2 linked regions of the Kutzneria chonburiensis genome follow. The protein of the gene in region 2 interacts with the protein of the main gene of each other region in a pairwise test. Links are inferred from orthologs where the notes say so. Each region holds a gene or a part of one and is shown on either strand. Other genes may lie near its edges. The genes, in order: nadE and dnaA.

Region 1 (11,477 bases), 3.8 Mb from region 2 along the record:
GCAGATGTAGGCCGACGCGGACAGGCCGGTCACTTCGTGGTGCCATGCGTCCTCCGGAAGGCAGTAGGTCGAGATGTACTCGAACATCTGCCCGTCGTGCTCCCAGATCGCCATCCGCTGAGCATCCCCCAGCTCGCGCGCTTGCGGCGAGCGGTTTACTGGTGCGTAGCCGGCAGGATTGGGTACCGGTTACCGGGATGTGTGCGGTGAAGTCGTGGGTCGCCAAACGCCGATCTGGACGTAGCCCAGCTCATCCAACAGCAACAGGTTCAGCCGGGCGTAGCGGCCGATGATCCGCGAGAGCGCCCGGTCATCCGCGGCTTCGACCAGTTCGCTGATCAGATGGGCGGACCTGGCGGCCCTCTGCCCCGGCGCCGGGCCGCCCGGCTCCGCTTGGGTCCCCCGGTCCACCGGCTCTGCCACTCGTCCCTACCCCCCACCCGGCTTTGCCCGCGCATCCCCCCGCTGCCCACCCCTCCTCGATTTAAGTCAGGCGCTTGACTTAAATCTACCTCGGGTCTTCACTGGGAACGTGGAGAATCTGAGCTATCCGCTGCCCCGGCCGGCCGCCCTCGAACCGCCCGCTGAGTGGGCTGAGCTGCGAGAACGGTGTCCGGTTGCCCATGTCACGCTGCCGAGCGGGGACGGGGCGACGCTGCTGACCCGGTACGCGGACGTGCGGCAGATCCTGTCGGACGACCGGTTCGGCCGGCGGCTGGATGCGCCGGACGCGGCGCGGCTGTCGGACACGGAGTCGGGCGGGCTGTTCAACAGCGAGATGTCGACGGTGCTGCCGCAGCAGGGACCGGACCACCTGCGCTGGCGGCGGATGATCAGCAAGTGGTTCACGGCGAAGCGGGTCATGGCGCTGCGGCCGGGTATCGAGGCGATGGCCCACCAGCTGATCGACGAGATGCAAGCAAAGGGCACGCCGGCGGACCTGAAGTCGGGCCTGGCCTTCCCGCTGCCGGTGTGGGTGATCTGCGACCTGCTCGGCGTCCCCTCGACCGACCGCGACCGCTTCTCGCACTGGTCGGACAACATGCTCAACCTGACGCGCTACACCCAGCAGGAGACGGACACGGCCATGCGCGAGTTCGCGGCGTACATGGCCGAGCATGTCGCGGAACGCCGCCGTGAGCCGGGGGACGATCTGCTCAGCGAGCTGGTGCGGGCGACGGACGCGGAAGGGCAGCCGATGTCCGACGCGGTGCTGGTCGCGACCGGGCAGGGCCTGCTCGCGGCGGGGCACGAGACGACGGCCAACATGATCGCCAAGATGACCGGCATGCTGCTGGCCGACCGCACCCGCTGGGAACGGCTGCTGGCCGACCGGTCCCTGGTCCGCACGGCCGTCGAAGAGGCGCTGCGCTTCGACGCCAACCTCGGCTTCGGCATGGTCCGCTACGTCGACGAGGACGTGGAGGTCGGCGAGGAGCGGATTCCCAGCGGCACCACGGTGTTGTGCGACATGGCGGCGGCCAACCGGGACGAGACGGCGTTCGCCCGGGCCGACGAGATGGATCTCGCCCGCACGCCCAACCCGCACCTGACCTTCGGCGCCGGCCCGCACTCCTGCCTCGGCCAGGCGCTGGCCCGCATCGAGTTGCAGACGGTGCTCGACGTGCTGCTGGACCGGGTCCCCTCGCTGGAGCTGGCGGTGCCGGCGGAAGATCTCCGTCGAGTGGAAGGCTTGGTGGTCGGCGGGCTGAGCGCCCTGCCGGTGCGATGGTGAGGAGCTGATCGGTGCGGGCGCAGGCGACACGCGAGGCGATTCTGGCGGCGGCGGAACGGCTGTTCGCCGAGTACGGCGTGATCGCTGTGTCCAACCGGCAGATCAGCGAAGCCGCGGGGCAGGGCAACAACACCGCCGTCGGCTACCACTTCGGCACCAAGGCGGACCTGGTGCGGGCCATCGTGCGCAGGCACATGGCCGAGATGGAACGGCTGCGTGCAGTCATGGTTGACGAAGCCGTCGACTCCATCGACCTGCGGGTCTGGGTCGCCTGCCTGGTCCGGCCGTCGACCGCGCACCTCGAAGCGCTCGGCAGCCCCACCTGGTACGCGCGGTTCGCGGCCCAGGTGATGACCGATCCCGACCTGCACGGCGTGATGGTCGACGAGGCGCTCGCCTCGCCCAGCCTCCAGGCCGTGCTCGACGGCATCAACCGGTGCCTGCCCGACCTGCCCAAGCCGGTACGCGCCGAACGGGACGACATGGCGCGGCACCTGATCGTGCAGATGACGGCCGAGCGGGAACGCGCGCTGGCCGAGAACCGCCCGACGCCCCGGTCCAGCTGGCACGACGCCGCAACCGGGCTGATCGACGCGATCGTGGGGCTGATGCGGGCCTAACGTGGGAGAGCGCTCTCCGAGTTCTGGCTGATCACCACCAGGGCTTCGGAGAGCGGTTTCCGACGCAGGTCGGGCACCTCGCAGTCGTCGGCCGGATAGCCGACCGGGAACAGGATGTACGGCCGTTCGGTGGCCGGCCGGCCGAACAGCTCGGCCAGGAATGCCATGGGATTCGGCGTGTGGGTGAGGGTGGCCAGACCCATCTCGTGCAGGGCGGCGATGAACAGCCCGCAGGCGATCCCGACGCTCTCGTTCACGTAGTAGTTCTTGCGCAGCGAGCCGTCCGGCCGCGGCGTGCTCTTCTGCGCGAAGGCCACGACCAGCCAGGGAGCGCTCTCCAAGAACTCCTTGTGCTCGTCGGTCTCCAGCCGGGCCAGCGCGGCATGCCACTCCGGGGCGTCACGCTCACGGTAGAAGCGGCGTTCCTCGTCCTCGGCCGCGACCCGGACCTGGCGCTTCAACGAGGGGTCGTCGGTCGCGACGAACGTCCACGGCTGGAAGTGAGCGCCGCTCGGCGCGGTGTTGGCCGCACGCACCGCAAGCTCAATTGCCTGCTGTGGCACGGGATCGGACGAGAACCAACGCACTGAGCGGCGTTCGTCCAGCCGACGGTAGAAGTCCTCGCCCCGCCGCAGCGCGTCGTCGTTCGACGGCCGGGCGGGGCGGTAGGGCACGAAGGGATGCTCATGACGGCGCACGTGATCAACCCTGGCACGCCGCCGCGGCAGGGGTCTAGCTCTGCTGCCACCAGTTGTCGAAAGGGGTGACCGGCACTGAACGCTTGTGTCGCGTAGCGATAAAAACCGACTCCACCCGGGCGGCGACCTCGGGCGCGACGTCCGTGTTCTCCAGGTAGTCGTCGATCTCGGCGTACTTCAGGCCCAGTGCGACCTCGTCCGGCAGCGCCGGCCGCTCGTCCTCCAGGTCGGCGGTCGGCACCTTCTGCCACACGCTCGGCGGCGCGCCCAGCTCCTGCAGCAGGGCCGCGCCCTGGCGCTTGGTCAGCCCGGTCAGCGGCGTGACGTCGACGCCACCGTCGCCGTACTTGGTGAAGAACCCGGTGACCGCCTCTGCCGCGTGGTCCGTGCCCACGACCAGCAGGTTCAGCTGCCCGGCGATGGAGTACTGGATGACCATCCGCTCACGGGCCTTGATGTTGCCGCGCACGAAGTCCCGCAGCTTCGGCTCGTCGCCCAGCAGCTCACGCAGGCCCTGTGCGGACTCGGCGGCGACGGCGTCGGCGCTCGGCTTCACGTTCACGGCGATCGACCTGTCCGGCTGGATGAAACGCAGCGCGATCTGCGCGTCCTCCTCGTCGGCCTGCACCCCGTACGGCAGCCGCACCGCCACGAAGGTCGCCTCGTGGCCCTCGGCCCGCAGCTCCTCGGCCGCCAGCTGGCACAGCTTGCCGGTCAGCGTGCTGTCCTGGCCGCCGCTGATACCCAACACGAACCCCTTGGCCGGGGTGGAACGCAAGTAGTCCTTGAGGAAGTCGACCCGCTGCCGGATCTCGACCTTGGGCTCGACGGTCGGCTTGACACCCAGTTCGGCGAGGATCTGCTCCCGTAGGTTCACCATGCCCGCACCCTAGATCAGTTGCCCAGGGGAAGCTTGAGCGGCAGGTCGGGCAGCGGCGGCAGCGTCTTCGGCAGCTTGCTCAGGACGTCCTTGACCACGTTGTCCACGTTCGGCACCACTGCACGGGCCTGTTCAACGAGGTGGGACGTCGTGGTCGTGACCGGCGGCGGGGCGGCCGGTGTTGGGGCCGAGTCGGTGGTTGTTGTCGTAGGGACCGTTGTGACAACAGTTGTTGTCGACGGGACGGCGGGTGGCGGCGTCGTGGTGGGGGCGGTGGTCATCGCGACCGGCGCTTCGGCACGCGGCGGGGACGGCTGCGGCACCGGGGACGTCGGCATGAGCATCACAGCGGCGACCGGTGCGGCAACGGCGGCGCAGGCGAGCGGCGCGGCGAACCGTTGCAGGGCCCGCGCGCAGCACACACCGACCGGCAGCACGATGGCGATGCGCAGCTTGCGCAGCCGGCGGCGGGCTCGGGTGAGGTGCGACTCGACGGCCCGGGCGCTGAGCCCGAGCTCCGACGCGACCTCGGTCGCCGACTTTCCGTCGCCGATGGCCGCGCAGACCTCCTGCGTGGTGACCGGCAGCTCGGTCATGGACTGGACCAGCCAGCGTGCGAGGTCGCGGTCGGCCACGAGCTCGGCGGGATCGGCCGGGGCGATGGCCGACGGCTCCCGTTGCCCGGCGACACGTTCCCGGGACCGCCGCCGGAGCTGGTCGATCAGCCGCCGCCGGGACACCGTCGCGACCCAGCCGGCGGGGGTGCGCACGGACGCCGGGTCGTCCACCTCGAGCAGTTCGACCAGTGCCTCGTGCACGCAGTCCTCGGCCTCCTCGACGGTGGCCCCGGCGGCGAGGCACTGCCGCAGCGCGTGGGCCCGCACGGTGCCGTACTCGTCGACGGTCATGACCCTCCCTAGATCGATCCGGAAGTTAACACGGGCGACGTTCCGGGATCGCCTGGTGATCGATCGCCATCTCTTTTGCGGGTTGAGGACTTCCCGTACGACCCCTTGGTGAAACGGTGGAGGGAGCGACCGGGGTGCGGGTGGGACAGGCCTGTGTTGGTCGAGACGCCGAACTGGCGGTCTGTCGGCAAGCGCTTTCCGAGCTGCCGGCCGTGGTGTGCGTCGAGGCCGGGCCGCGGCTGGGGCGGACGACGCTGCTCAGGGCGTGTGTGGAGCTCGCGGCCGGGCTCGGGTTCACGGTGCTGGCTGCGCAGGGCTCCGCGGTCGAACGCGATTTCCCGTACGAGTTGGCGGCGCAGCTGTTCGAGCCGGTCGCCGGCCCGGTGGTGGACCGCATCGCCGGAGGCGACGACCCCAAGGCGGTGCAGGCCGCGCTGCGGGAGTTGTTCCGTGCGCTGCGGGACCTCGCCGCGAAGGCGCCGGTGCTGATCGCCGTGGACGATCTCGACCTCGGCGACGGCGATTCCCGCCGGCTGCTGGACTATCTGCGCCGTCGGTTGGCCGACCTGCCGGTGGCGATGATCGTGACGGCGTTGCCGGGGCGGCTGGGCGACTTTTCCCGGGACGCGCATCGGATCCCCTTGGGCCGTCTGGACGAGGCGGCAGTCCAGGCGCTGATGCCGGGTGACGTCACCCTGGTTCATCGGATGACCGGAGGACATCCGTGGCTGGTGGCCGAGCTGTTGCGGTGTGACGGGCCGTCCGTCGGCGACCTGTGCCGGGAGCCGCCGCCGGAGCTGACGGCCACGATTGCCGCGACGTTGGGGCCGGAGCTCGTGGCCGTCGGTCGGGCGGTCGAGATCCTGGGCACGGCGGACCTTTCGCTGGTGGCTTCGGTGGCCGGCGTCGACTGTGGGACAGCAAGTCGAGCACTCCTCGACTACGGCACAGTCAGTGTTCCACTGGTCGAAGTGGCATTGAGCTTGGGAACTCCGTCGGAGATGCGGCTGCGGGCGGCGCGGGCGTTGCACCGACGCCGCGCAGCGGTCGAGAACGTCGTGGATCAGTTGCTGGCGACCGATCCCATCGGCGACGAGTGGACGTGCCGGCTGCTGCGCGAGCACGCGGCCACGGCCATGAGCGACGGCGAACCGGAGCGAGCGGCGGAGTGCCTGCAACGGCTGCTCTCCGAGCCACTGTCCGATGAGGACCGCCGGTCGGTGCTGGCTCGGCTCGGTGAGGCTGAGGTGCACACCGATCCCGATGCGGCGCTGGAACATCTGACGCAAGCCGGCGGCAGCGCGACGTTGGCCTACGAGTTGGCCGAGCGTGGGCAGCTGGTCGATGCCGCCCGGGCGCTGGTCAATGTTCATGATGAGCTCGCACCGCTGTCAATTGGCGTTGAACACGCGAGTGTGGTGGAGTCGATGCCGGCCCTGCCGGAGAACCCGCGCCGGCAACGGTTCTGGCATGCGATCACGGCCGTGTCCCATGCGCTGGAAGGCGATCGGGTGCGGGCCGGCGTCGCATTGGCGCGGGCCACCGGACGGAACCTGCCCGTGACGGCCGGCTCCGACCTGGTGGATCGCCGGGCCTGGCAGCACGTCGTGACGACGCTGTCCATGATGGACGAATTCGACGAGGCCGAGCGACTGTGCGAGAACGCCATGACCGCGATCTCGGGACGGTCCCGTCCGGCGCTGACTCGACTGGCCCTCGCGCTGGGCAGCGATCTGGCGCTGCGGCGGGGAGATCTGCGTGAGGCGCGAAGATTGACGCTGCTGCAACGTGATCCGCACGTCACCGCCATCGCGCCGATGATCGGTGCTCTGATCGACGTCAACGAACCGCAGGGCGCGGCGGTGCTGTTGAGTGCCCAGGGTCTGGACGGCGAGATCCCGGGCTCGGCACGGTTCGACACCGTGTTGTTCCAGCGTGGCCGGCTTCGTGCCGCTGATGGCGACAAGATTCGTGCCGTGCACGACCTGTTGGAGTGCGGACGCCGGCTTGAGCAGCGCGGCGTCCTCAACCCTGCGGTGTGCCCGTGGCGGTCGACGGCGGCGTTGTTGTTGGCCGAGTTGGGAGACCGTGGTCGTGCACTGTCCCTTGTGGAGCGTGAGCTGCACCTTGCGCGGCGCTGGGGCTCGGCGTCGACGGTTGGTGTCGCGCTGCGCGGCGCCGGCGTGGTGACCGGCAACGCCGAGCTGCTCTCGGAGGCCGTCGACATCCTGCGGGAATCGCCGGCACGTTTGGAGTACGGGCGCGCGCTCGCCGATCGGGGCCGCTGCCTGCGCGAATCCGGCAACGAATTGGCGGCCCGTTCCGTGCTGCGTATGGCGTACGACATGGCGATGCGCTGCGGCTCGGTGACATTGATGGAGCGGGCCGGGCGCGAACTGCGGCAGGCCGGGGGACGTCGCCGATTCGCGCTGGCCGATCCGGCGCTGCTCACCGAGCGGGAGTCGTTCGTCGCGCGGCGGGCGGCGGCCGGTCGGACCAACAAGGAGATAGCCCGCGAGCTGTACGTCACCACGCGCAGCGTGGAATTCGCGCTGACCAGCGTGTACCGGAAGCTCGGCGTGTCCGGCCGGCGCGGTTTGCGGGACGCGCTTGGACCGTGACCCCGGCGCGAGTGTCCGCCGTCACATCGATGCCCGTCACGTTCTCTCGCACCGGCTCGTCAGTGAGATGACAGAGCACAAACGAAGGAGCGAGATCATGGCAGCGCGAATGACCAACCCGGCCAAGGTTCTGCCCGACACCGTCGCCGGTGTGCAGGGTCTGTTCAAGGCCATTTATCAGGGCGGCGTGCCCAAGGCGACGCTCGACCTCGTGCACCTGCGGGCCAGCCAGATCAACGGCTGCGGCTACTGCGTCGACGCCGGCGTGACCAGCGCCCAGAAGGCCGGCGAGAGCCCCGACCGCCTGCTGCGCGTCTCGGCGTGGCGGGAGAGCGACCTGTTCACCGACGCCGAGCGGGCCGCCCTCGCCCTCACCGAGGCCGCCACCCGCCTGGCCGACCAGGTCGACCCGGTGTCCGACGCCGTCTGGGACGAGGCCGCCGACCACTTCGACGAGAAGGGCCTGTCGGCGATCATCCTGATGATCGCCACCACGAACTTCTTCAACCGCATCAACGTGACGATCAAGCAGCCGGCCGGCGAGCAGTTCTGACCTTGGGGGAGGGGCCGGCCGAATCGCGCCGGCCCGATGCTTCCGGCGGGCCTGCGGGGGCATCCGGCGGAGTTGACCAGACCGTCTGGCTAGCAGTCCTGAGCTGGAGGCGGGAAGGGGGAGGGGCGTCGGCCGGGTTCGGGCCGACCCCCGTGTTTCGGGTGGGTGGCGGTTCTGGGGTAGTCGAATCGAGGCAAGAAACCTCCATCGCTCACCGGGTTCGTGCTGGGCGGATCGCGGGAATCGGCTGCACCGCACGGCGGCTTCGGGTTGCCCGGTGCTGGTCCCGCCCGCATGCTGGGCGGGACCGGGTTTTCCGCCGGCAGGGCCGGGTAGTCCAGCGGCGTTGTCGACCATGAAGTCGGGTGAGGAACGTGGGCACACCGAACCGGATCGTGATTGTGGGCGGCGGGTTCGCCGGGTTCAACGCGGCGAAGGCGCTGGTCCGGGCGGCGCCGCCGGACACGGAAGTGGTGCTGGTCAACAAGACCGACTACTTCCTGTACCTGCCGCTGCTGCCGCAGGTCTCGGCGGCGTCGCTGGATCCACGCCGGGTGGCGGTGTCGCTGACCAAAACGCTGCCGCAGGTACGGCTGGCACTGGGCACAGCGGAGAAGCTGGCGGTGGATCAACGCGAACTGACGTACACGGATCCTGAGGGTGGCTCGCATGTGCTGAGCTACGATCGGCTGCTGCTGGCGGCCGGGAGCGTGAACAAGCTGCTGCCGATCCCCGGTGTCGGTGCGCACGCGCACGGCTTCCGGGATATCGGCGAGGCGTTGTACCTGCGGGATCACGTGATCCGGCAGATCGAGCTGGCCGGTGCGACGGACGACCCGGAGGAACGACGGGCCCGCTGCACGTTTGTGGTGGTGGGGGCCGGTTATACGGGCACGGAGGTGGCAGCGCAGGGGCCGCCGTTCACGACGGCGGTGGCCGGTCGCAGCAGGGCGTTGCGGGATCAGAAGATCCGGTGGCTGCTGCTGGACATCGCGCCGAAGGTGTTGCCGGAGTTGGATCCGCGGCTGTCCAAGGCCGCGGACAAGGTGCTGCGTCGGCGGGGCGTCGAGGTGATGATGGGTACCTCGGTGGCGGAGGCGACGGCTGAGGGCGTGCGGCTGACGAACGGGGAGTTCGTGCCGACACGCACGTTGGCCTGGTGCGTCGGCGTGCGGCCGGACCCGCTGACCGAAGCGACCGGGCTGCCGACGGAGCGCGGGCGCGTCATCGTCGATGCCACACTCGCGGTGCCCGGGCATCCGGAGATCTTCGCGTGCGGGGATTGCGCGGCGGTGCCGGATCTGACCCGACCGGGCGAGCTGACGGCGATGACCGCGCAGCACGCGATGCGGTAGGGCAAGCTGGCCGGCAAGAACATCGCGGCATCGCTCGGGAACGGGCACATGGCCCAGTACAAGCATCATGACCTGGGCTTCGTGGTGGATCTCGGCGGGCTGGCCGCGGCGGCGAACCCGCTGGGCATTCCGTTGTCCGGCCTGCCAGCGGCGGCCGTGACACGCGGTTACCACCTGGCGGCGATGCCTGGCAACCGCACTCGCACGCTGATCGATTGGGGCGTCGACGCCGTGTTCGGGCGGCAGACCGTGCAACTGGGTCTGGTGCGCGGTGGTGACGTGCCGCTGGACACGGATCGGCCGTCGTAGCACGGGAACATCCGGGACGGCGTCAGCCTCGGGGCTGAAACGCCCGTCGTCTTCTGGCCCGACGATGGATGATTGCCGCCGCCGGCACCCTCCTGGGCATGTCGTTATCAGGGGTGGCGCTGGTGCTGGCGGCGGTCGCGTCGCTGACGGTCGGGGGGACGGGGCAGCCGGGGGTGACCTGGCATGGCTGCGCGCTCGGGACGGACGACGCGATCGGCCAGGAGCTCGACAGCAAGGGCGCGCAGTGCGCCGACATCACCGTGCCGATGGACTATCGGCAGCCGAACGGCCGCACCATGTCCGTGGCCATTTCCCGCATCAAGGCCAAGGATCCGGCGCATCGGCGCGGGGTGTTGCTGATGAATCCCGGTGGGCCCGGCGACAGTGGGCTGGAACTGGCCGTGCTGGGGGACTTCGCGCCGGCCTTGGGGGCGGCATACGACCTGGTCGGCTTCGATCCGCGTTTTGTCGGACGAAGCGGGCCGGTGCTGTGTCCGTGGCGGACCGTGACGTTCCAGCAGTCGGCGGGCCCGAATTTGGCCAGCTATCAGGAAAGCGTGGCGTTCGAGGCGGGCCTGGCGGCGCAGTGCGCGCGGGGGCACCGGGACGAGCTGCCGTACGCGTCGACGCGGAACGTCGCGCGGGACATGGACGCCATTCGCAAGGCGTTGGGCGAGCAGCGAATCTCGTACTACGGCAACTCGTACGGCACCTATCTGGGTTCGGTGTACCTCCAGATGTTCGGCGCCCGTGCTGATCGGTTCGTGCTGGACAGCTCGGTCGATCCCGCGTTGTTCGGGGCGGGGTTCTTCGTCACGCAGGGGCCGGCGCTGGAGGCCGCGCTGCGGCATTTCGCCGAATGGGCCGCGGGCAAACAGGGGATCGGTGACACGGCCGACGAGGTGGTGACGACCGTGCGCCGGCTGGGGCCGGTGCGGGCTGGAGGGTACACAGTGGACAGTCATGTGCTGCCTTACCTTCTGTACAACGGGATTCGCAGCGATGCCACCGACGACTACGTCGAGTTCGCGACCGAGATCCGGCAGTTGCGGGACGGCGCGCCCAAGGTGACCGATCGACTGGCTGCGGAGCTGTCCGCGATCTACATCGGCGGTGGCGAGAATGGCGCACGCTCGGGGACTGCCGTTTTCTGTGCCGACCGGGCGGTGTCGCGTGATCCGGCGACGTACTTCCGTGACATCCAGGCGCATCGGACCGATGAGCCGGTGTTCGGTTCGGTGACGCGGAACATCACACCGTGCGCTTTCTGGCCGGTGCAGCCGATCGAGCCGCTGACTGACGTCCATAATGGACTTCCGGTGCTGCTGGTCGCGGCGTCGAACGATCCGGTCGCGCCCTATCCGGGGCAGTTGGCGATGCACCGGGCGTTGACCGGGTCGCGGCTGGTGACGCAGGAAGGTGCCTATCACCACGGGGTTTTCTTGGGGAACAGCTGCATTGACGCTGCCGTGGTGGGATATCTGACCGGCCGGCCGCTGCCGAGCGTCGACGGGACCTGCTGACCGTCACGGAACCAGGACCACTTTGCCGGTGACCGTGCCCGACTCGGCCAGGCGCATCGCCTTGGCCGCGTCGGCCAGCGGAATCCGGGCCGCGACCTGCGGGCGGAGCGTGCCGTCGGCCAGCAGCGTGAAGACCTCGGTCAGGTCCTGGCGCAGGCGGGCGTGAAACTTCTCGGCATTGCGGACGCCCGTCCAGATGTTGAAGAACGAGGCGCGGCGGCGGTTCGGGAGCACGTTCCACACCAGCAGGCGGCCGAACAGCTTGAGCACCGGGA
Region 2 (11,691 bases):
TCCACAGGTTTATCCCCAGATGTGGGGTAAGACCGGCCGGGCATGCGTACCCCTTGTGGCGGATTGCCCGCGGGCTCATCAGACACGGTTCACCTCGCCGTCCTGAACCTGGTATCGGGCGCCGGCCAACTCCTCGGGCACGTCCTCGGCGACCGCCGCGGTCACCAGCACCTGCTCCGCGTTGGCCGCCACCTTGGCCAGCTGCTGCCGGCGCCTGCGGTCCAGTTCGGCGAACACGTCGTCGAGCACGAGCACCGGTTCGGCCCCATCATCGCGCAGCAGGTCGTACGCGCCCAGCCGCAGCGCCAGGGCGAAGGACCATGACTCTCCGTGACTCGCGTAGCCCTTGGCCGGCGTGTCGCCGAGGGTCAGCTCCAGCTCGTCCCGCTGCGGACCGACCAGACAGACGCCGCGCTCGACCTCCTGCGGGCGGACCCGGGCGATCTCCGCGAGCAGCGCTTCCTCCAGCTCCGCGACATCGGCCCGCTCCCGCCGCGGCAGCGCGTCGCCGAGCGTCGACCGGTACTTGATGGAGACCGGCCGCGACTCCGGGGCAACGCCCGCGTAGTTGGCGGCGACCAGCGGCGCCAGGTCGTCGATCAGGTCGAGCCGGGCCGCCAGCAGCTGCGCGCCCTGCGCCGCCAGGTGGCCGTCCCACACTTCCAACGTGCTCAGATCACCCCGGCCGCCGGCCCGCCGCGCGGCACCGGCCGACTTCAACAGGGCACTGCGCTGCTTCAACACGCGCTCGTAGTCGGAGCGCACGCCGGCATACCTCGGCGCCCGAGCGACCAGCAGGTCGTCCATGAACTTGCGGCGCTCGCCGGGGTCGCCGCGCACCAGCGCCAGGTCTTCCGGCGCGAACAACACCGTGCGCAGGATGCCCAGGACCTCGCGCGGGCGAGGCACCGGGCCGCGGTTGATCCGGGCCCGGTTGGCCTTGCCCGGCGTGATCTCCAGTTCGACCAGCAGCTCGCGGCCGGCGTTGACCACCGCGGTGCGGATCACCGCCCGCGGCGCGCCGGTGCGGACCAGCGGCGCATCCGTGGCCACCCGGTGCGAGCCCAGGGTGGCCACGTAGCCGATCGCCTCGACCAGGTTCGTCTTGCCCTGGCCGTTGGAGCCGACGAACACGCTCACGCCGGGATCGAACGCCAGATCGGCGTGTGCCCAGGAGCGGAAGTCGACGACCTGGAGATGCCGGACGTACATCAGGCTTTCTGTACCGCGTGGCCGCCGAACTGGTTGCGCAGCGCCGCGACCGCCCGCATCGCCGGCGAGTCGTCCTGCCGGGAGGCGAACCGGGCGAACAGCGCGGCCGAGATCACCGGCGCCGGCACCGAGTGGTTGATCGCCTCTTCGACGGTCCACCGCCCCTCGCCGGAGTCCTCCACGTAGCCGCGCAGGTCGTCCAGCTCGGGGTCCGAGTCCAGGGCGCGGACCAGCAGGTCGAGCAGCCAGGACCGGACGACGGTGCCGCGCTGCCAGGCCTTGATGGTCGCCGGCACGTCCGTGACCAGCTCGGACGCCTCCAGCAGCTCGAAGCCCTCGGCGTAGGCCTGCATCAGGCCGTACTCGATGCCGTTGTGCACCATCTTCGAGAAGTGGCCGGCGCCGACCGGGCCGGCGTGTGCGAAGCCCTCCTCGCGCGGCCCCTCCGGGCGCAGCGCGTCGAAGATCGGCATCGCCTGCTCGACGTGCTTCTTGTCGCCACCGACCATCAGGCCGTAGCCGACGTCGAGACCCCACACGCCACCGGACACACCGCAGTCCAGGTAGCCGATGCCCTTGCCGTCCAGGTGCGCCGAGTTGGCCGAGTCGTCGGTGAACCGCGAGTTGCCGCCGTCGATCACGAGGTCGCCCTCGGACAGCAGCTCGCCCAGCTCCTGCACGGTCTGGCGGGTCGGTTCGCCCGCCGGCACCATGATCCAGACCGTCCGCGGCGCGGCCAGCGCGCCGACCAGATCGGCCAGGCTGGCGACGTCGGTGACGTCGGGGTTGCGGTCGTAGCCCACCACCTCGTGGCCGGCCTTGCGCAACCGCTCCCGCATGTTGAAGCCCATCTTGCCAAGGCCGATGAGTCCGAGCTGCACGATCGCGGTCCTCTCCGTGTTACGAGCCTGGTGGCGGATCAGCCGGGCAGGCGCACCGGCATCAGCAGGTAGAGGTACCCCTCCGCCACACTTCCATCCTCGCCCACCGGCTTGATCAACGCGGGCCTGCTCGGTGTGGTGAACGACAAGTGCGCGCGATCAGTGCGCACCGCCGCCAGGCCGTCGAGCAGGTATCCCGGGTTGAACGCGATCGTCACCGGGTCGCCGGTGAACTCGACGGGCAGCTCCTCCTCGGCGCTGCCTTCGTCGTCGCCGCCCGCGGACAGCCGCAGACCGCCGTCGCTGAACTCCAGCCGGACCTGCGTGCCGCGCTCGGCCACCAGCGACACCCGCTTGATCGCGTCCTGGAGCGAGGACACCTCGATGATCGCAGCAGCGTTGTGCTCGGCGGGCAGAAGTTGCCGGTACTTCGGGAACTCGGCATCGAGAAGTCGGCTGGTCGTACGCCGCCCGGTGCCGGAGAGGCCGAGCAGGCCGTCGCCGGACGCGAGGGACAGCTCGACCGTCGAGCCGGCGCCGCCCAGCGTCTTGGCCGCGTCGGCCAGGTTGCGGGCCGGGACCAGGACCGCGGTCTCGACCTCGTCGGCCGGCTCCCAGTCGAACTCGCGCATGGCCAGCCGGAACCGGTCGGTCGCGACCAGGGTCAGCTTGCCGCCGTTGAACTCGACCCGGACGCCGGTCAGCATCGGCAGCGTGTCGTCCTTGCCGGCCGCGATCGCCACCTGGGCGACCGCCTCGGCGAAGACCTCGCCGGCCAGTGCGCCCGCCCGCTGCGGCATCTCCGGCAGCGCCGGGTAGTCCTCGACCGGCATGGTCGGCAGGCTGAACTTGGCGCTGCCGCACGTGATCGAGACGCGGGCGCCGTCAACGGCGATCTCCACCGGGTGGTTGGGCAGCGCCTTGGTGATGTCGGCCAGCAGGCGGCCCGAGACCAGGGTCTTGCCACCGGCCGCGATCGTCGCCGGGACACCGACCTGGGCCGAGACCTCGTAGTCGAAGCCGGACACCGTCAACGCGTCGCCGGTGTCGCCCTCGTCCGAGCCGGCGTCCAGCAGGACGCCACCGAGGACCGGGACCGGCGGCCGCGACGGCAGGCTTCGGGCGACCCAGGCCACGGCGTCGGCTAGACCGTCGCGCTCGACGCGGATCTTCATGAGGGCGTCCTTTCCTTCGGCACGACCTTGGTCGTCCCCGTGTCGTCCGGGCTCGGCACACGACCGGGTCCTAGGGGAGCCCAACGGTAGAGCGTGTGGGGCCGCTTCGTCATGTCGGGGCCGGCGCCCCCTCGCCGGCGCTGTCCCCAACTTCGGCCACCCCCTGTTTTTCTTCTTTTCATCTCTTCGAAGAGATCACCAGTAACAGCAGTAAGGGTTGTGGATTGTGTGGACAACCGGGGTTTGCGCTGTTCAGGTGATGGATGGGGGTGTGGGCAAGTACCCCGGGTGACCGGTGGACAACTCGGGCCCCCCGTGGACAACTTCTGGACTGCTCCGAACGGTCCACAGATCGGCCGAGTTGTCCACACCGCCATCCCCAGATGTGGGCTGGTTCGTCCCCAGGCGTTGCACAGGGTGAAAGTGGCCCAGGTCTCCCCGATGTGGGTGACTGTGGACAACTTTTCTGGGGTTGGGGGCCGATCGGGCACCCCGGACCGCCAGAAAAGTTCATCCGGCGAGGGTTGCGGACGGCCGGGTTTCTGGGGGCGGCCGGGCCGGCTCCGACGGGCGAGGTCAGAAAGATCACGTCGTCCAGGCCCAGGTCGACGCCTAGATTTGGGCGGCCCGGCGTGCCGACGGAGAGCTAACCACCGTGCGGCGGCCGCCGGCGAGCTGCGGCCCGGGTTTCTGGCCGGGCCGGCGGCCGCGTCCCAGGTTCATGCGGAAAGACCGCCGGATCCGGCGCGCCGAGCTGCGGATTTCTGACCGGGGTCGGTCGCGCTGCCAGGGGTAGGTCAGAAAACTTCGCCGTCTCCGTCTTGCGCACCCCTTTGAGCGGTGTGCTTCGGTCGGCGTTCGCCACCCTTTTTCACTGGGCTCGGAGCGCGGCCCGACCCCTCAGTCAGAAAGATCTGCCGCATCGGCCGGCGCCGGGTCCGGCGCGGCCGCGCGTAGATCAGTACGGTGCGCCGCCGGCCGCCGGTCCGCCATCTTTCTCACTGGCTTGGGCGACGTCGTCCGGCCGGCAACCAGAAAGGTCGGCCGTCGACGGCCTCACCGCCGGAGGGTTTCTCACCGGAAGCTGGGCCGGACCGGGGTGGTCGGTCAGAAAGGAGGCCGCGTCGGGTGCTCAGGCCCGGACAGCCGCGAGCGGCCCACCGGGATCCGGGGGCCGCTCAGGGGCGAAACGAGGGTCAGGCTCGGGCGCGCTGCTTGATGCGGGAGGTCAGCTCCTGCACCTGGTCGTAGATGCGCCGGCGCTCGGCCATCTCCTTGCGGATCTTCTTGTCCGCGTGCATGACGGTGGTGTGGTCGCGGCCGCCGAAGGTCTGCCCGATCTTGGGCAGCGACAGGTCGGTCAGCTCGCGGCACAGATACATGGAGATCTGCCGAGCCTGGGCCAACGCCTTGGTCTTGCCCGGCCCGCACAGGTCGTCGATGGTCACGCCGAAGAACTCGGCGGTCACGGCCATGATCGTCGGCGCGGTGATCTCCGGGGCATGCGAGTCCGGGATCAGGTCCCGCAGCACGATCTCGGCCAGCTGCACGTCGACCGGCTGCCGGTTCAGCGAGGCGAACGCGGTCACCCGGATCAGCGCGCCCTCCAGCTCCCGGATGTTGCGCTCGATCCGGGCGGCGATGAACTCCAGCACCTCGGCCGGCGCGGCCAGCCGGTCCTGTGCGGCCTTCTTGCGCAGGATGGCGATCCGGGTCTCCAGCTCGGGCGGCTGGATGTCGGTGATCAGGCCCCACTCGAACCGCGTCCGCAGCCGGTCTTCCAGGGTCTCCAGCCGCTTGGGCGGCCGGTCCGAGGACACCACGATCTGCTTGTTGGCGTTGTGCAGGGTGTTGAAGGTGTGGAAGAACTCCTCCTGCGTGCCTTCCTTGCCCTCCAGGAACTGGATGTCGTCGACGAGCAACACGTCGATGTCCCGGTAGCGGCGCTGGAAGGCGACCTTGCGGTCGTCCCGCAGGGAGTTGATGAAGTCGTTGGTGAACTCCTCGGTGGACACGTAGCGAACCCGCATCCCCGGGAACAGCCGCTGGGCGTAGTGCCCGACGGCGTGCAGCAGGTGGGTCTTGCCGAGGCCGGACTCGCCCCAGATGAACAAGGGGTTGTAGGCCCGGGCCGGCGCCTCGGCCACGGCCACCGCGGCGGCGTGCGCGAAGCGGTTGGACGCGCCGATGACGAAGGTGTCGAACGTGTACTTCTCGTTCAGCCTGGTCTGCGCGTTGGTCTGGCTCGGCTGCGCGGCCGGCGGCCCGCTGAACGTCGGCCAGATCTCGTGCACGGTGGCCAGCGCCTCGCGCTCCTCGTCCACCTCGTCCTCGGACTCGCCGTCCTCGGACAGGATGATCGCCTGCATCGGCGCGGTCTGCTCGGCGGGAGCGACGGCCGGCGGGCGCGGGGCGGGCGTGGTGATCAGCGGTTGCGGGGTCGGCGCCGGCGGCGGGCCGGGCGTTGCGCGGGGCACCACGGTGTCGACCTTGACGGCCAGCGACACCGGGCGGCCGAGGCGGCGGGACAGCGCGGCGGTGATCGGATCACGCAGCGCCCGCTCGATGGCTTCCTTGGCGAAATCGCTCGGCGCGCCGAGCAGGACCGTGCCGTCCAGCAGCCCGATCGGACGGGTCACCCGCATCCAGGCGCGCTGCAAGGAGGACAGGGCCCCCGCGGCGAGCAGTTCCTGGACGACCTGGTCCCATACCTGACCGAGGTTGGTCTGGTCGTCGGACACGTCCCTGCTCCCCTCCCCTCGCCTGTTCGCCGACGCCGGGGCCGGCGTGCGAATACGCAGCAGCCCCAGGTCGTCACATCCGGTGGTGCCGAGGACGCCCGGACCATGTAGTCCACAGGTTGTCCACAGCTGTGCACGAAGGTACGCCGAGACCCGTCGGCGCCTCGCACTGGGTCGGTCTGCGGCGAGGTCCGAGTTCCGCGCGGACTGTTCGGCGCCACGTCGGGAGCCCCGGGCTCGGCCCGAGGGCGAAACCGCGGAGGAGCACGCTAACAAGGCGTGGCGGCCGCCACAAGACGAACCGACCGGTCACTCCCCCGCCGTGGCCCTTATGTCGCCTGATGGGGTGGCCAGCCAGCCGATTTGAGAACCGGCGCGCGGCTGCGTACTCTCGAATGGTCTCCCGCTGGTAGCGGGCGTCTTCGCGCGCCCGTGCCAATGAGTGCCGGTATGTGACCCGGCGCCCACGACTCTCGTCCGGTGTGGCCGTTGCAGTGCGGCGACCGTGTGAGTGCGGCAGGGGACACCACCAGACCTGCTTGCAGTGAGCACCGGGAGACCCAGAAGTGAGCAAGGGTAAGCGCACCTTCCAGCCCAACAACCGTCGTCGCGCCAAGACCCACGGGTTCCGGCTGCGGATGCGTACTCGCGCGGGCCGCGCGATCCTCGCCGCTCGCCGCGGCAAGGGCCGCGCCCGCCTCTCGGCCTGACCCGACGCGCCGTGCTCCCCGCGGCCGCCCGGCTGACCAGTAGCCAGGACTTCGGCCTGGTCGTCCGCCGGGGTCGCCGAGCCGGCCGACCCCGGCTCGTCATGCATGCCCTGGCGAGCCCGGCGGACATATCAGCACCGACGTCGCCCACCCGGACCGAGCCCGCTCGGACCAGGGTGGGCTTCGTCGTGAGCAAGGCCGTCGGCAACTCGGTGGTGCGCCACCGGGTCAGCCGGCGATTGCGTCACCAGATGGCGGAGCGGCTCGGGTTGCTGCCGGCCGGCACGGCGGTCGTGGTGCGGGCGCTGGCGCCGGCCGCGGCCGCGACCAGCGCCGAGCTCGGCCGTGACCTGGACGCCGCGCTGCGCCGACTCGGACTGGCCGGCGGTGCCTCATGACCGTGGCCGCGAAGGTTCTGGTGCTGCCGATCCGGGGATACCAGAAGTGGATTTCCCCGCTGTTCCCCCCGAGCTGTCGCTTCTACCCGAGTTGCAGTGCATATGCGGTGGAGGCGTTGACCGTCCATGGCGCGGTGCGTGGCAGCTGGCTGACGATCCGTCGGCTGCTGCGCTGCGGGCCCTGGCATCCTGGAGGCTTGGACCCGGTGCCGCCACGGCAGCGGACCGGAGCCAGTTCCAACACCGCTGCCGAGGAGTAGCTCAGTGCTCGACTTCATCTATTACCCCGTGTCCGGGATCTTGTGGGCATGGCACAAGGTCTTCGGCTTCGTCTTGGGCGACGGGTCCTTCGGCGGTGCGGCCAGCTGGGCGCTCTCGATCGTGTTCCTGGTGTTCACCCTGCGAGTGATCCTGTTCAAGCCGTTCGTCGCGCAGGTCAAGTCCATGCGCAAGATGGCCGAGTTCCAGCCTGAGATCAAGAAGCTGCAGAAGAAGTACGCCAACGACAAGCAGAAGCTCGCGGCGGAGATGCAGAAGCTCCAGTCGGAGCACGGCGTCAACCCGTTGGCCGGCTGTCTGCCGATCCTGCTCCAGGCGCCGGTCTTCATCGGCCTCAACCACGTGCTGCGGTCGTTCAACCGCACCGGGCTGTCGTACGAGCAGAACATCAAGATCCCGAACTACTGGCTGCCGACCGAGGACGTCCAGTCGTTCCTCCAGGCCCGTCTGTTCGGTGCGCCGCTGTCGTCCTACATCGCGATGGCCGACAACGAGCTGAGCCAGTTCGTGCCGCACGTCGGCCGGCTCGACGTCATCCTGGTGTCGATCCCGTTGATGATCGTGGCCAGCATCGCGACCCACCTGACGGCCCGGCACAACGTGGCCCGGCAGACCGCCGCGGTGACCGCGAACCCGCAGACCGCGATGATGAACAAGCTCACCCTGTACTTGTTCCCGCTCGGCGTGCTGGCGTTCGGCGCCTTCCTGCAGATCGGTCTGCTGTTCTACTGGCTGAGCAACAACGCGTGGACGCTCGGGCAGCAGTACTTCGTGTACCACCGGATCGACCGCGAAGAGGCCGAGGCCAAGGCGAAGAAGGTCGAGCAGCGGAACAACCTCGCGCCCAAGCCCGGGCAGAAGCCGATGCAGCAGGTGCGCAAGCCGGCCAAGCCGACCGAGACCGCGGATGCCGCCGAGACCGGGGCCGACACCGCCGCCGAGACGAGTGTCGAGGAGACGAAGTCGAACGGCTCGGGCTCGCCGGCCAACGGCAGTGCCGTGAACGGCAGCGGCGACGCGTCCACCAAGGTGCCCGGCCTGGCGCCGACCCAAGCCCGCAAGAAGCAGAGCCGGAAGCGTCGCTGACGCCTCGCTGTTCTGGAGAGGAGAGAACGTGTCGGAGACGTTGCAGGCGGCCGATGCCGACCAGGAGGCGACCGAGGAGCGGTCGCCGGCCAACGCCGAGGATCTGCTCGTCCAGGAGGGCGACATCGCCGGTGACTACCTGGAGCAGCTGCTGGACGTGCTCGACTACGACGGCGACATCGACCTGGACGTGGAGGCCGGCCGGGCGATCGTGAGCATCGACGGCGGCGAGGAGCTGGAGAAGCTCGTCGGCCCGCGCGGCACCGTGTTGGAGGCGCTGCAGGAGCTCACCCGTCTCGCCGTGCAGCAGGAGACCGGCGTGCGCAGCCGGCTCATGTTGGACATCGCCCAGTGGCGTGAGGGTCGGCGGACCGAGCTCCGCGAGCTCGGCAAGTCGGCCGCCGAGAAGGTGCTGTCCACCGGTGAGAAGGTGCGCCTTCAGCCGATGACCCCGTTCGAGCGCAAGGTCGTGCACGACGCGGTGGCTGCCGTGAAGGGCACCTACAGCGAGAGTGAGGGCGAGGAGCCCCAGCGTCGCGTGGTGGTCTTCAAGGAGCAGTAACCCCCGCTCCCCCAGCGCGGCCCGTTCCACGTGAAACGGGCCGCGCTTTTTTGTGCCCATTGGGCGACAGGAGTCCGCCGTTGGTCGCCGTGTTTCACGTGAAACGGGGTCGTCGGGGAAGATGGGTCGGACACGGTTTCACGTGAAACGTGCGGACGGATTGGGAGCGTATGAGCGAGGCGTGGGAGCCGCCGGCGGGCGTCGTGGAGCGGGTGTTCGGCGACGGCGCGTCGGGGGCCATCAAGTTCGCCGCGCTCCTGACCGACCATGGAGTGGAGCGCGGACTGATCGGGCCGCGTGAGGTCGACCGGCTCTGGGACCGTCATCTGTTCAACTCGGCGGTACTCGCCGAGTTGGTGCCGCCGAATTGTCGGGCGGTGGACGTAGGCTCGGGGGCGGGACTTCCCGGCATCCCGCTGGCGATTGCACGACCGGACGTTCGGCTGACTCTGCTGGAACCGATGGCCCGACGCGTCGCCTGGCTCCAAGAAGTGGTGGACACCCTCGGCCTCGACGTCGAGGTGGTGCGTGGCCGGGCGGAGGAACCCGAGGTGCGAAGCCGGCTCGGTGGCAGCGACATCGTCACCGCCCGGGCGGTCGCGCCCATGGAGCGACTGGCCAAGTGGTGCCTGCCGCTCCTCCGGTCCGGCGGTCTGATGCTGGCCCTCAAGGGGGCCAGCGCAGCCGAGGAACTGGAACGTGATGCGGCAGCGGTGGCGAAGGCGGGTGGCTCCCGGCAGTGGGTGGCCACCTGTGGAGCCGAGGTGCTCGATGTGCCGACGACCGTCGTCGTGGTGGAACGGGATGAACGGGTGGGGCGTCGTGACGGCGGGCGTCGGAGACGGAAGGATGGGTGAGCGTGTACTCGGATCCTCAGATCGGAGCACCGCATGTTCCACGTGAAACAGCGCGACTCGCAGAGGCACACGACGGGCCCGTCGGAGCCGGAGAGGTACTACGCCCGATGAATCCAGCAATGAGCGAGTCGGTCATGGCCGGCGAAGGCGCCACCTGGACTCCGATCGAAGCCGAGGCCCAACGCGCCGCCAAGGTGCTGCACCCGGATTCGTTGAAGCTCCCCGCCCGGCCCACCGCCGCATCATGACGGTGGCCAACCAGAAGGGCGGCGTCGGCAAGACGACCAGCACGGTCAACCTGGCCGCCGCGCTCGCCCTGCACGGCCTGAAGACGCTCGTGATCGACCTCGACCCACAGGGCAACGCCAGCACCGCCCTGGCCATCGAACACCGCTCCGGCACGCCCTCGGTCTACGAGGTGCTGATCGGCGAGATCTCCATCGCCGACGCGGCGGCGGTCAGCGAGCAGTCGCCCAACCTGTACTGCGTGCCGGCCACCATCGACCTGGCCGGCGCGGAGATCGAACTCGTCTCCATGGTGGCCCGCGAGTCCCGCCTCAAGGAGGCGCTGTCCAACGAGGCGCTGGACGCGCTCGGTATCGACTACGTCTTCATCGACTGCCCGCCCTCGCTCGGCCTGCTCACGGTCAACGCGCTCGTCGCGGCCAAGGAAGTGCTGATCCCGATTCAGTGCGAGTACTACGCGCTGGAGGGGCTCGGCCAGCTGCTGCGCAACATCGATCTCGTCAAGGCGCACCTGAACCCGGCGCTGGACGTCTCCACCATCCTGCTCACCATGTACGACGGCCGCACCAAGCTGGCCGACCAGGTGACCAGCGAGGTGCGCGGCCACTTCGGCGACACCTGCCTGCAGACGGTCATCCCCCGCAGCGTGAAGGTCTCGGAGGCACCGGGCTACGGCCAGACGGTGCTGGCCTACGACCCGGGCTCGCGGGGCGCGATGAGCTACCTGGACGCCGCCCGTGAGATCGCCGACCGCGGCACCGAGATGGAGAGCGCATGACACCGCCGGAACGCAAGGGCGGCCTCGGCCGCGGCCTGGCCGCACTGATCCCGCAGGGACCACCGGCGAGCGAGGCCAACGGGTCGAGCGCCCCGGTCGGCGTCCTGCCGGATGCCGCTCCCCCGGCGGTGGTCGGTGGCAACACGGTGGCCGGCGCGGTCTACCGCGAGGTGCCGATCACCGAGATCAAGCCCAACCCGAAGCAGCCCCGCCAGGTCTTCGATGAGGAGGCGCTGGCCGAGCTGGAGCACTCCATCCGCGAGTTCGGCCTCATGCAGCCGATCGTCGTGCGGGAGCTGGGCCGCGGCTCGTACGAGTTGGTCATGGGCGAGCGCCGCTGGCGCGCCTCCCAGCGGGCCGGCCTGGACGCCATCCCGGCCATCGTGCGGCAGACCGCCGACGCCGCGATGCTCCGCGACGCGTTGCTGGAGAACATCCACCGGGCGCAGCTGAACCCGTTGGAAGAGGCGGCGGCCTACCAGCAGCTGCTGGACGAGTTCGAGGTGACGCACGAGGAGTTGGCCTCGCGCATCGGCCGCAGCCGACCGGTCATCACCAACACCATCCGGCTGCTGAAGTTGCCGCTGCCCGTGCAGCGTCGCGTCGCCGCCGGCGTGCTGTCGGCCGGCCACGCCCGGGCGCTACTCGGTCTGGAGGACTCCGGCGCGCAGGAGGACCTTGCCGCCCGCATCATTGCCGAGGGGCTCTCGGTCCGGGCGACCGAGGAAATGGTGACGCTGGCCAAGAACGAGGCGCCGGCCAAGCC

What was found.
Region 1: the proteins of dnaA (region 2) and nadE interact in binary tests that used the Escherichia coli proteins (3 or more experiments, as listed by UniProt). The link is inferred for Kutzneria chonburiensis from one-to-one orthologs.

Annotation. Positions count from the first base shown.
Region 1 is NZ_CP097263.1:3,600,657-3,612,133, reverse strand. The notes cover bases 2,011-4,776. They hold nadE (ammonia-dependent NAD(+) synthetase), read right to left. Parts: upstream 3,934-4,776; coding sequence 3,088-3,933; downstream 2,011-3,087. Other genes in these bases: M3Q35_RS16090 (RNA polymerase sigma factor), read right to left, coding at 3,948-4,776; M3Q35_RS16100 (nitroreductase family protein), read right to left, coding at 2,352-3,053; M3Q35_RS16105 (TetR/AcrR family transcriptional regulator), read left to right, coding at 2,011-2,355. Also shown: M3Q35_RS16120 (hypothetical protein), read right to left, coding at 1-114; M3Q35_RS16115 (hypothetical protein), read right to left, coding at 190-423; M3Q35_RS16110 (cytochrome P450), read left to right, coding at 533-1,735; more of M3Q35_RS16105, read left to right, coding at 1,747-2,010; more of M3Q35_RS16090, read right to left, coding at 4,777-4,841; M3Q35_RS16085 (helix-turn-helix transcriptional regulator), read left to right, coding at 4,976-7,462; M3Q35_RS16080 (carboxymuconolactone decarboxylase family protein), read left to right, coding at 7,560-8,015; M3Q35_RS16070 (alpha/beta hydrolase), read left to right, coding at 9,778-11,202; M3Q35_RS16065 (medium chain dehydrogenase/reductase family protein), read right to left, coding at 11,206-11,477. UniProt on the Escherichia coli protein: Catalyzes the ATP-dependent amidation of deamido-NAD to form NAD. Uses ammonia as a nitrogen source.
Region 2 is NZ_CP097263.1:7,395,526-7,407,216, reverse strand. Bases 3,738-6,717 are described here. They hold dnaA (chromosomal replication initiator protein DnaA), read right to left. Parts: upstream 6,010-6,717; coding sequence 4,465-6,009; downstream 3,738-4,464. Other genes in these bases: rpmH (50S ribosomal protein L34), read left to right, coding at 6,576-6,717. In the rest of the region: DNA replication/repair protein RecF, read right to left, coding at 79-1,212; gnd (phosphogluconate dehydrogenase (NAD(+)-dependent, decarboxylating)), read right to left, coding at 1,212-2,132; dnaN (DNA polymerase III subunit beta), read right to left, coding at 2,132-3,268; more of rpmH, read left to right, coding at 6,718-6,719; rnpA (ribonuclease P protein component), read left to right, coding at 6,731-7,117; membrane protein insertion efficiency factor YidD, read left to right, coding at 7,114-7,377; membrane protein insertase YidC, read left to right, coding at 7,382-8,482; M3Q35_RS34000 (Jag family protein), read left to right, coding at 8,511-9,044; 16S rRNA (guanine(527)-N(7))-methyltransferase RsmG, read left to right, coding at 9,215-9,901; M3Q35_RS33985 (ParB/RepB/Spo0J family partition protein), read left to right, coding at 10,922-11,691. UniProt on the Escherichia coli protein: Plays an essential in the initiation and regulation of chromosomal replication. Binds in an ATP-dependent fashion to the origin of replication (oriC) to initiate formation of the DNA replication initiation complex once per cell cycle.